2 linked regions of the Thermobifida halotolerans genome follow. The protein of the gene in region 2 interacts with the protein of the main gene of each other region in a pairwise test. Links are inferred from orthologs where the notes say so. Each region holds a gene or a part of one and is shown on either strand. Other genes may lie near its edges.

Region 1 (3,188 bases), 1.8 Mb from region 2 along the record:
GCGCTTGAACACGTCGTCGAAACCGCGCAGCGACCGCAACGCGACCAGTGCGCCGCGGTCCGCCGGGTGCTCGTAGGCGCGGGAGGAGATGTCGCGGAGTCGGATGCGGGCCCGGTCAGGAGTAGTCGACATGTCTGCATGCTATGCGTGACCATTCCGTAAATCCACGTTTCCGGCAGACGCGACATGACGTGTCCTTGCGCGGGGCTGCCCGAAGGAGGCGGAGCGCGGCCGACTAGTCTCGACGACGACCGGACAGCCCCGACCGCGGGGACGAGACGAGAGCGTTGACCGTGCCAGAGGAGACGACGACCACGCAGGGGAGGGCGCCGCGGCGCCCCGCGCCGCCGCGCCGGATCGGCATCATGGGCGGCACCTTCGATCCCATCCACCACGGACACCTGGTGGCCGGCAGCGAGGTCGCCCACCTGTTCGGCCTCGACGAGGTCATCTTCGTGCCCGCGGGGCACCCCTGGCAGAAGCAGCGGACGGGAAGCCGGGTCACCCCGGCCGAACACCGCTACCTGATGACCGTGATCGCCACCGCGGAGAACCCCCAGTTCCGGGTGAGCCGGATCGAGATCGACCGGGACGGACCCACCTACACCATCGACACGCTGCGCCAGATGCGCCAACAGTACGGTCCCGACGTGGAGCTGTTCTTCATCACCGGAGCGGACGCTCTGGGCGCTATTCTGAGCTGGCACAACGCCGACGAGCTCTTCGAGCTCGCGCATTTCGTAGGCTGTAACCGGCCGGGGCACCAGCTCGCCGACCCCGGTCTGCCCGAGGGCAGGGTCTCCCTCGTGGAGATCCCCGCCCTGGCCATCTCCTCGACCGAGTGTCGGGAGCGTGTCCGCAAGGGCGAGCCCATCTGGTACCTGGTACCCGATGGCATTGTCCGCTACATCAACAAGACCGGGCTCTACCTCGATGATCAGGAGGCGGGGTAGCAGCCCACGAGAGGCAGCTGGCACCTGTGACCGCCACGGACCGGACCGTTGAACTCGTCAACATCGCCGCCGCCGCGGCGGCCGACAAACTCGCGAGGGACATCGTCGCCTACGACGTCAGCGACCAACTCGTCATCACCGACGCCTTCGTCCTGTGCTCCGCGCCCAACGACCGCCAGGTCAGGTCGATCGTCGACGAGGTCGAGGAGCGCATGCGCCAGGTGGGCGCCAAACCGGTGCGCCGCGAGGGCGAACGTGACGGCCGCTGGGTGCTGCTGGACTACGTCGATCTCGTCGTGCACGTCCAGCACGAGGAGGAGCGCGGCTTCTACGGCCTGGAGCGGCTGTGGAAGGACTGTCCGGAGATCGCCCTGCCGGAGGGGGCCCGGGGAGTCGGTCGCGAGGCGAACGACGACGCCGGTTCCTGAGCCGCTACCCCATCCGCCGCCCTTCCCCGGACAGGAGTGACCCTGTGACCGAGACCCGTCGTGTGATCTGCTGGCGCCACGGACAGACCGACTGGAACGTCGAGAACCGCTTCCAGGGACAGCTTGACATCCCCCTGAACAAGACGGGTATCGCCCAGGCCGAGCGGGCCGCCCAACTCCTCGCCCTGCTGCGCCCCGACGCGATCATCGCCTCCGACCTGCAACGAGCCTCCGACACCGCGCACGCCCTGGCCCGGCTCACCGGACTGACCGTGACCCACGACCCGGCGCTGCGCGAGCGCTTCGGCGGTCCGTGGGAGGGGCTGTCCCGCGCCGAGATCGCCGCGGGCTGGCCCGAGCAGCTGCCCACCATGGACATCCCCGGCGGCGAGGACATGCCCACCGTCGGGGCGCGGGTGGCCGAGGCCGTCCAGCGCGGCCTGGAGAAGGTGCCCGAGGGCGGCACACTGGTCGTCGCCAGCCACGGCGCGGCCCTGCGCGCCGGCATCCACACCATGCTCGGCCTGCCCCAGGACCAGTTGGAGGCCCTGGGGTCGCTGAGCAACTGCTCCTGGTCCGTGCTCGGCCCCCGCCGCCTCGGCGGCTGGCGCCTGCTGGAGCACAACGCGGGAACCCTCCCCGAGGACAAGGTGCTGGGCGACGACCGTTGACCGTTTCGACTAACGCGCGGAATTCCGCTATCGTTCTGGGAGTCGGCGGGCAGCGCCCGCAGGCTCCACAGGGGGCTATGGCGCAGTTGGTAGCGCGCTTCCATGGCATGGAAGAGGTCTGGGGTTCGAATCCCCATAGCTCCACCACAACCGGCTTACTAGAACCCCTGGTCCGCTGGGCCAAGGCCGGCTCTAGCAGGTCGGTCAGACAGAGATCATCAGCGGGTGCCCCGCTCTCGTTTACGAGGGTGGGGCACGTTGCTATCTGGCGTGACGTAGCCCGGCCTCGACCTCCCCTTGTGCCGCTGGAGCGCTCAGGGAGCCTGCCAGCCTGCCGGAGTAGACCTTGACTGCATCGCGTCCTGAGATGTCCGTCAGAGCGTCGAAGGGTTCCTTCAGCTCACCCTCGACCACCTTAAGCCGTCGATCATGAATTTGCTGACGAGAGCCTTGTTGAGGATGCTGCGTACCGTCTCGTTACCCGCTGCGTACATCTGGGCAGGGTTGTCCAGCAGGTCGAGTGCCTTGCGGAACGTGTTTGCGCCCGTGTCGAGCGGGTTGCTGGTAGCGGTCAGGCTGCGCTCGATGTCGCGCCGCTCGGTGCGGACGGCTGCGATCTTCCCCCTGAGCTTGTCCTAGCAAGCCTTCCTCGGCTGCCAGGTCGGCAGTTAGCTCCCTTTCTTGTCGAGCGCTTCGAGGCGTCGGTTGAACTGGTCGCGAATGTCGTCGCTCAGGCCGGTGTCGTCTTGCACGGCTTCATCGACTATCGCGCGGACTTCGGCCCGCAGCGCTTCGGGAAGATGAATCTTTACCTCGTAGTACCGAACGATGGCTTCTTCCATCTTTTCGATCTGGACGTACGGATTTTGAGGCGCGAGCCGCCAGTACCGGAATCGCCGCGATCTTCTCTTGCCCCAGGTGTTCCCAGATCAGCCCTGCTGGGCGGCGTGGCGGGTTGCACTCGATGACCTCATCGGGGGTGACGATCAAGTCCACACTGAAGTCGTGCTCGGTCTCGGAAAGGTCGTCGTCAATGACTTGCAAGGAGTGCACGGTGGTCACGATGGTGGTTTGTGGCCCGATCAAGCCTGCTTCTTGCAGCAGTGCAACCTCGATGTCGGAGTACCCCGCGCCCT
Region 2 (4,015 bases):
GATGTCGGCGTCCTCGGCGGCCCGCTCCGACACCCGCGCCACCACGGCGGAGACGGCGTCGGGCAGGTCGGCGAGCAGGCAGTCCTCGATGAGCCGGGTCAGTGTGGGCAGGTCGGCGTCGGCGGCGTCGGCGTGCACGCGCGCCGCGGTCGCCGCGGCGACGGTGGTGCCCCACCGGCTGGCCTCGATGACCGCGAGGTCGGCCTCGGGCTCCCAGCGCAGGGTCCAGGTCTCGCGGAACGTGCCGCGCGAGCGGACGGTGTCGTGGCGGGGCCGCCCCCATTGCACGCCGAGCAGCCGCAGCCGGTGCAGCAGGGCGCTGCGTTCCCGGTCGAGTTCCCTGCGCAGGTCGAGGGTGAGGTCCCGGTCGAGCGCCTCGGGTTTGAGGCGCAGTCGCTTCTGCCGGGCGGCGAGGTCGCGTTGCAGCGGGACCGTGGGCGTGGTGGGCGGGACCGCGCCGAGCCGCTCGCCCAGGGCCATGGCGTCGTGCACGAGCCGGGCGCGCGCCTGCGACCCCTCGCACAGCACCGCCGAGGTGGCCTCGGCGATCTCCTCCAGTCCCGCCAGGGGGCGGCCGCGCAGGGCGGCCAGTCCCCCGCACAGCCGCACCGCCTCGATGACGTGGGAGGACGACACCGGCTGGTCCTTGTCCCGCAGCCGCCGCGCCGCCTCGGTCAGCCACCGCTCCACGGGCCGGTCGGGCACGGTGAACAGGTGGTGGTACCAGCCGGGTGAGCGCACCCCGGCGCGGTAGCCGCCCGAGGCCGCGAGCCGTCCGTGCGTCCACGGAATCCAGGTGGCGGCGACCTTCGTCTTGGGCAGGCCGCGCAGCAGGCGGGAGTCGGAGGCGGCGCTGGGCAGGTCCAGCAGGGCGGGCACGTGCCAGGCGCCGCACACCACGGCCACCTTCCGGTGTCCGGCGCGCAGGGTGGCGCGCAGCACCTGGCGCATGTGCGCCTCGCGGCGGGCCTCGCGCTCGGTCTCGGGTTCGGGGGCGAGTTCGGCGCGCACCGCCGCCATCGCCTCGGCGATGGCGGGGAACGGGGACGGGCCGTCGGCGTCGCGCTGCTCCACGACGTCGTCCCACCAGCGTTCGGGGTCGTCGTAGCCCGCGGCCTCGGCGAGCACGCCGAGCGGGTCGACGCGGGCGCGCGTCTGCTCCCCTTCGGGGGCCTCCTGCTCCCCGGCCAGGGTGTGGGCGGCCGGAAGGTCGCAGAAACGCACCTCGGCGCCGTGGTCGGCGGCGTGGCGCAGCGCCTGCCACTCCGGGGAGAAGGCGGCGAACGGCCAGAACGCGGCGCGGGCCGGGTCGGACTGGTCGTAGGCGAGCAGCGCGACCGGCGGTTCCAGGCCGTTGACGAGCCCGGTGAGCGCGTCGGCCTCGGGGGGACCCTCGATCAGCACGGCGTCGGGGCGCAGCCGCTCCAGTTCCGCGCGGACCGCGCGCGCCGACCCGGGGCCGTGGTGGCGGACGCCCAGGACGTGGACGCGTTCGGTGTCGACCTTGGGCATCAGCGGCTCGCCTCCCGGCAGGCGCGGTAGAAGTCGTCCCAGTCGTCGCGTTCGCGCACCACGGTCTCCAGGTACTCGCGCCACACCACGCCGTCGGAGACCGGGTCCTGCACGACCGCGCCGCTGATCCCGGCGGCGACGTCGCCGGGGCGCAGCACGCCGTCGCCGAAGTGCGCGGCCAGGGCGATGCCGTTGGTGATGACGGAGATCGCCTCGGCGGTGCTGAGGGTGCCGCTGGGGGACTTGACCTTGGTGCGGCCGTCCTCGGTGACGCCGTTGCGCAGTTCCCGGAAGACGGTGACGACCCGGCGGATCTCGGTGAGTCCGGCGGGCACCTCGGGCAGGTCGAGGTTGCGGCCCAGTTGGGCGACGCGGCGGGTGACGATCTCGACCTCGTCGTCGGCGGTCTGCGGGACCGGCAGCACGACGGTGTTGAAGCGGCGGCGCAGCGCGCTGGACAGGTCGTTGACGCCGCGGTCGCGGTCGTTGGCGGTGGCGATGATGTTGAAGCCGCGCCGGGCCTGCACCTCGATGCCGAGCTCGGGCACCGGCAGGGTCTTCTCCGACAGGATGGTGATCAGCGCGTCCTGCACGTCGGAGGGGATGCGGGTGAGCTCCTCGACGCGGGCCAGGCGCCCCTCGGACATGGCGGTCATGACCGGGCTGGGCACCAGCGCCTGCTCCGAGGGGCCCTCGGCGAGCAGCCGGGCGTAGTTCCAGCCGTAGCGCACGGCCTCCTCGGCGGTGCCCGCCGTGCCCTGGACCAGCAGTGTGGAGTCTCCGGCGACGGCGGCGGCGAGGTGTTCGGACAGCCAGGTCTTGGCGGTGCCGGGCACGCCGAGCAGCAGCAGGGCGCGGTCGGTGGCCAGGGTGGCGACGGCGACCTCGACCACGCGGCGCGCGCCGACGTACTTGGGGGTGATCTCGGTGCCGTCGTCGAGGGTGGTGCCGAGGACGTACTGGGTGACGGCCCAGGGCGACAGTTTCCAGCCGGGCGGGCGGGGGCGGTCGTCGGCCTTGGCGAGGGCGGCGAGTTCGTCGGCGTAGGCCTGCTCGGCGTGCGGGCGCAGCACGGCGGGGGTCTGGGTGCTCACATCAGCTCCTTGCGCATGTCGTCGCGGAATTTCAGGGTTCCCGCGAGGTCGGCCACGGTGGCCTGGTTGTTGTCGTCGTCGCGGTGGTGGTCGGCGGCTTCGGCGAAGCGCCGGTGCAGGGCGGGGTCGAGTCTGGTGGCGGCGTGGTGGCACAGTCGCGTCAGCAGCGACATGGTGGTCCGTTCCGGGTCGAGGATCACCTCGGTCACCGTCGCGGCGAGATCCGCGCTCCACCGGCAGTCGAGCTGTTCGAGGAGCGGGAGGAGCCGCTGCGCGGTCGGCCGGGAGCCGCTCCAGCGCAGCACCCAGGCGCACTGCTCCTCGGCGTCCAGCAGGGCCAGCAGCGCGGACGCCCGGCTGGCCCGCGGGTTCTGGTGGTTGACGAGCCGGGTCATCATGGGGGTGAGGAGCGCCCGGGCCCATGCGCGGTCGCGTTGCAGCACGGCGGCGTTGGCCAGGGCGCAGCACAGGTCCCAGTCCCCGGTCGCGGCCACGACGTCGACCGGGGTGTCGCCGAGGTGGCCGATCCAGGTCTCCAGGGGCGTGTGGGAGACCAGGGCCCACAGGCGTTCGCGGCGCTTGTCACCCTTGGGGTCGGCGGTGTCGGTGGGGCTGACGCCGAGCGCCGCGGCGAGGTCGGTGTCGGCGAGGTCGGGCAGGGTGATCTCGACCGGCCGGCGGGGGCGGGGACGGCGGAGCAGGCGGACGGCGTGCGCGGCGAGGCGGCGGCTGTGGGCGCTGTCGGGCAGTTGCGCCAGCAGGGTCGCGGCCAGGGCGCGCACCCTGGAGGCGCGGTCGTCCAGCGCCGTGTCGAGGAACGGCTCGTCCTCGCGCGACAGACCGGTCCGGAAGGTCTCCAGGAGTCGCAGCCGCTGCTCGGCCCGCTCGTTCGGCCACGTCTCGGCGAGCAGGTCGCGGGCCGCGGCGGGGTCGGTGCGGCGCAGCGCGGCCAGTTGGGCGCGGCGCTGCCCGGCCGTGCCGGTCTTCCACTCCTCGGGGTCGAAGGCGGTCTCGACGGCGTCGTCGAGGTAGGCCCAGGCGGGGTTGTGGCGGGCCAGCCACCGGGCCCGTTCGCCGCCGAGGCGGGCGAGGGCCGGGCGCAGCGCGGTCTCGTGGCGGCCGCGGTCGAGCAGGGCGGGCAGCAGTTCCGGCGGCAGGCGGCGGCCGGTGGCGACGGCGAGGTCCAGCCATTCGGCGAGCAGGTCGCGGTGGGGGCCGGTGAGGATGGAGTTCAGTCGGGTGACGGCCGCGGCGCGGAGGTGGGGCGCGGTCTCGGCCGGGGCCGCGGGCGGCGGGGCGACCCGGCGGGGGACGTGGCCCGCGCGGCGCTGCACGGCGGCCAGGGCCGCGCGGTCGAGCAGGACCGCCGCGGGGTCGTCGCCGGCCGCCTCGGGCAGTCCGGGCGTGTG

What was found.
Region 1: the proteins of NI17_RS05375 (region 2) and rsfS interact in binary tests that used the Escherichia coli proteins (3 or more experiments, as listed by UniProt). The link is inferred for Thermobifida halotolerans from one-to-one orthologs.

What each region holds. Positions count from the first base shown.
Region 1 is NZ_CP063196.1:3,021,646-3,024,833, reverse strand. The notes cover bases 1-2,680. They hold rsfS (ribosome silencing factor), read left to right. Parts: upstream 1-979; coding sequence 980-1,381; downstream 1,382-2,680. Other genes in these bases: NI17_RS13550 (histidine phosphatase family protein), read left to right, coding at 1,426-2,052; nadD (nicotinate-nucleotide adenylyltransferase), read left to right, coding at 294-953; NI17_RS13565 (M48 family metallopeptidase), read right to left, coding at 1-132. In the rest of the region: NI17_RS13540 (5-formyltetrahydrofolate cyclo-ligase), read right to left, coding at 2,809-3,188. UniProt on the Escherichia coli protein: Functions as a ribosomal silencing factor. Interacts with ribosomal protein uL14 (rplN), blocking formation of intersubunit bridge B8.
Region 2 is NZ_CP063196.1:1,211,705-1,215,719, reverse strand. Bases 560-3,558 are described here. They hold NI17_RS05375 (ATP-binding protein), read right to left. Parts: upstream 2,607-3,558; coding sequence 1,512-2,606; downstream 560-1,511. Other genes in these bases: NI17_RS05370 (DUF5691 domain-containing protein), read right to left, coding at 2,603-3,558; NI17_RS05380 (DUF5682 family protein), read right to left, coding at 560-1,512. Outside these bases: more of NI17_RS05380, read right to left, coding at 1-559; more of NI17_RS05370, read right to left, coding at 3,559-4,015.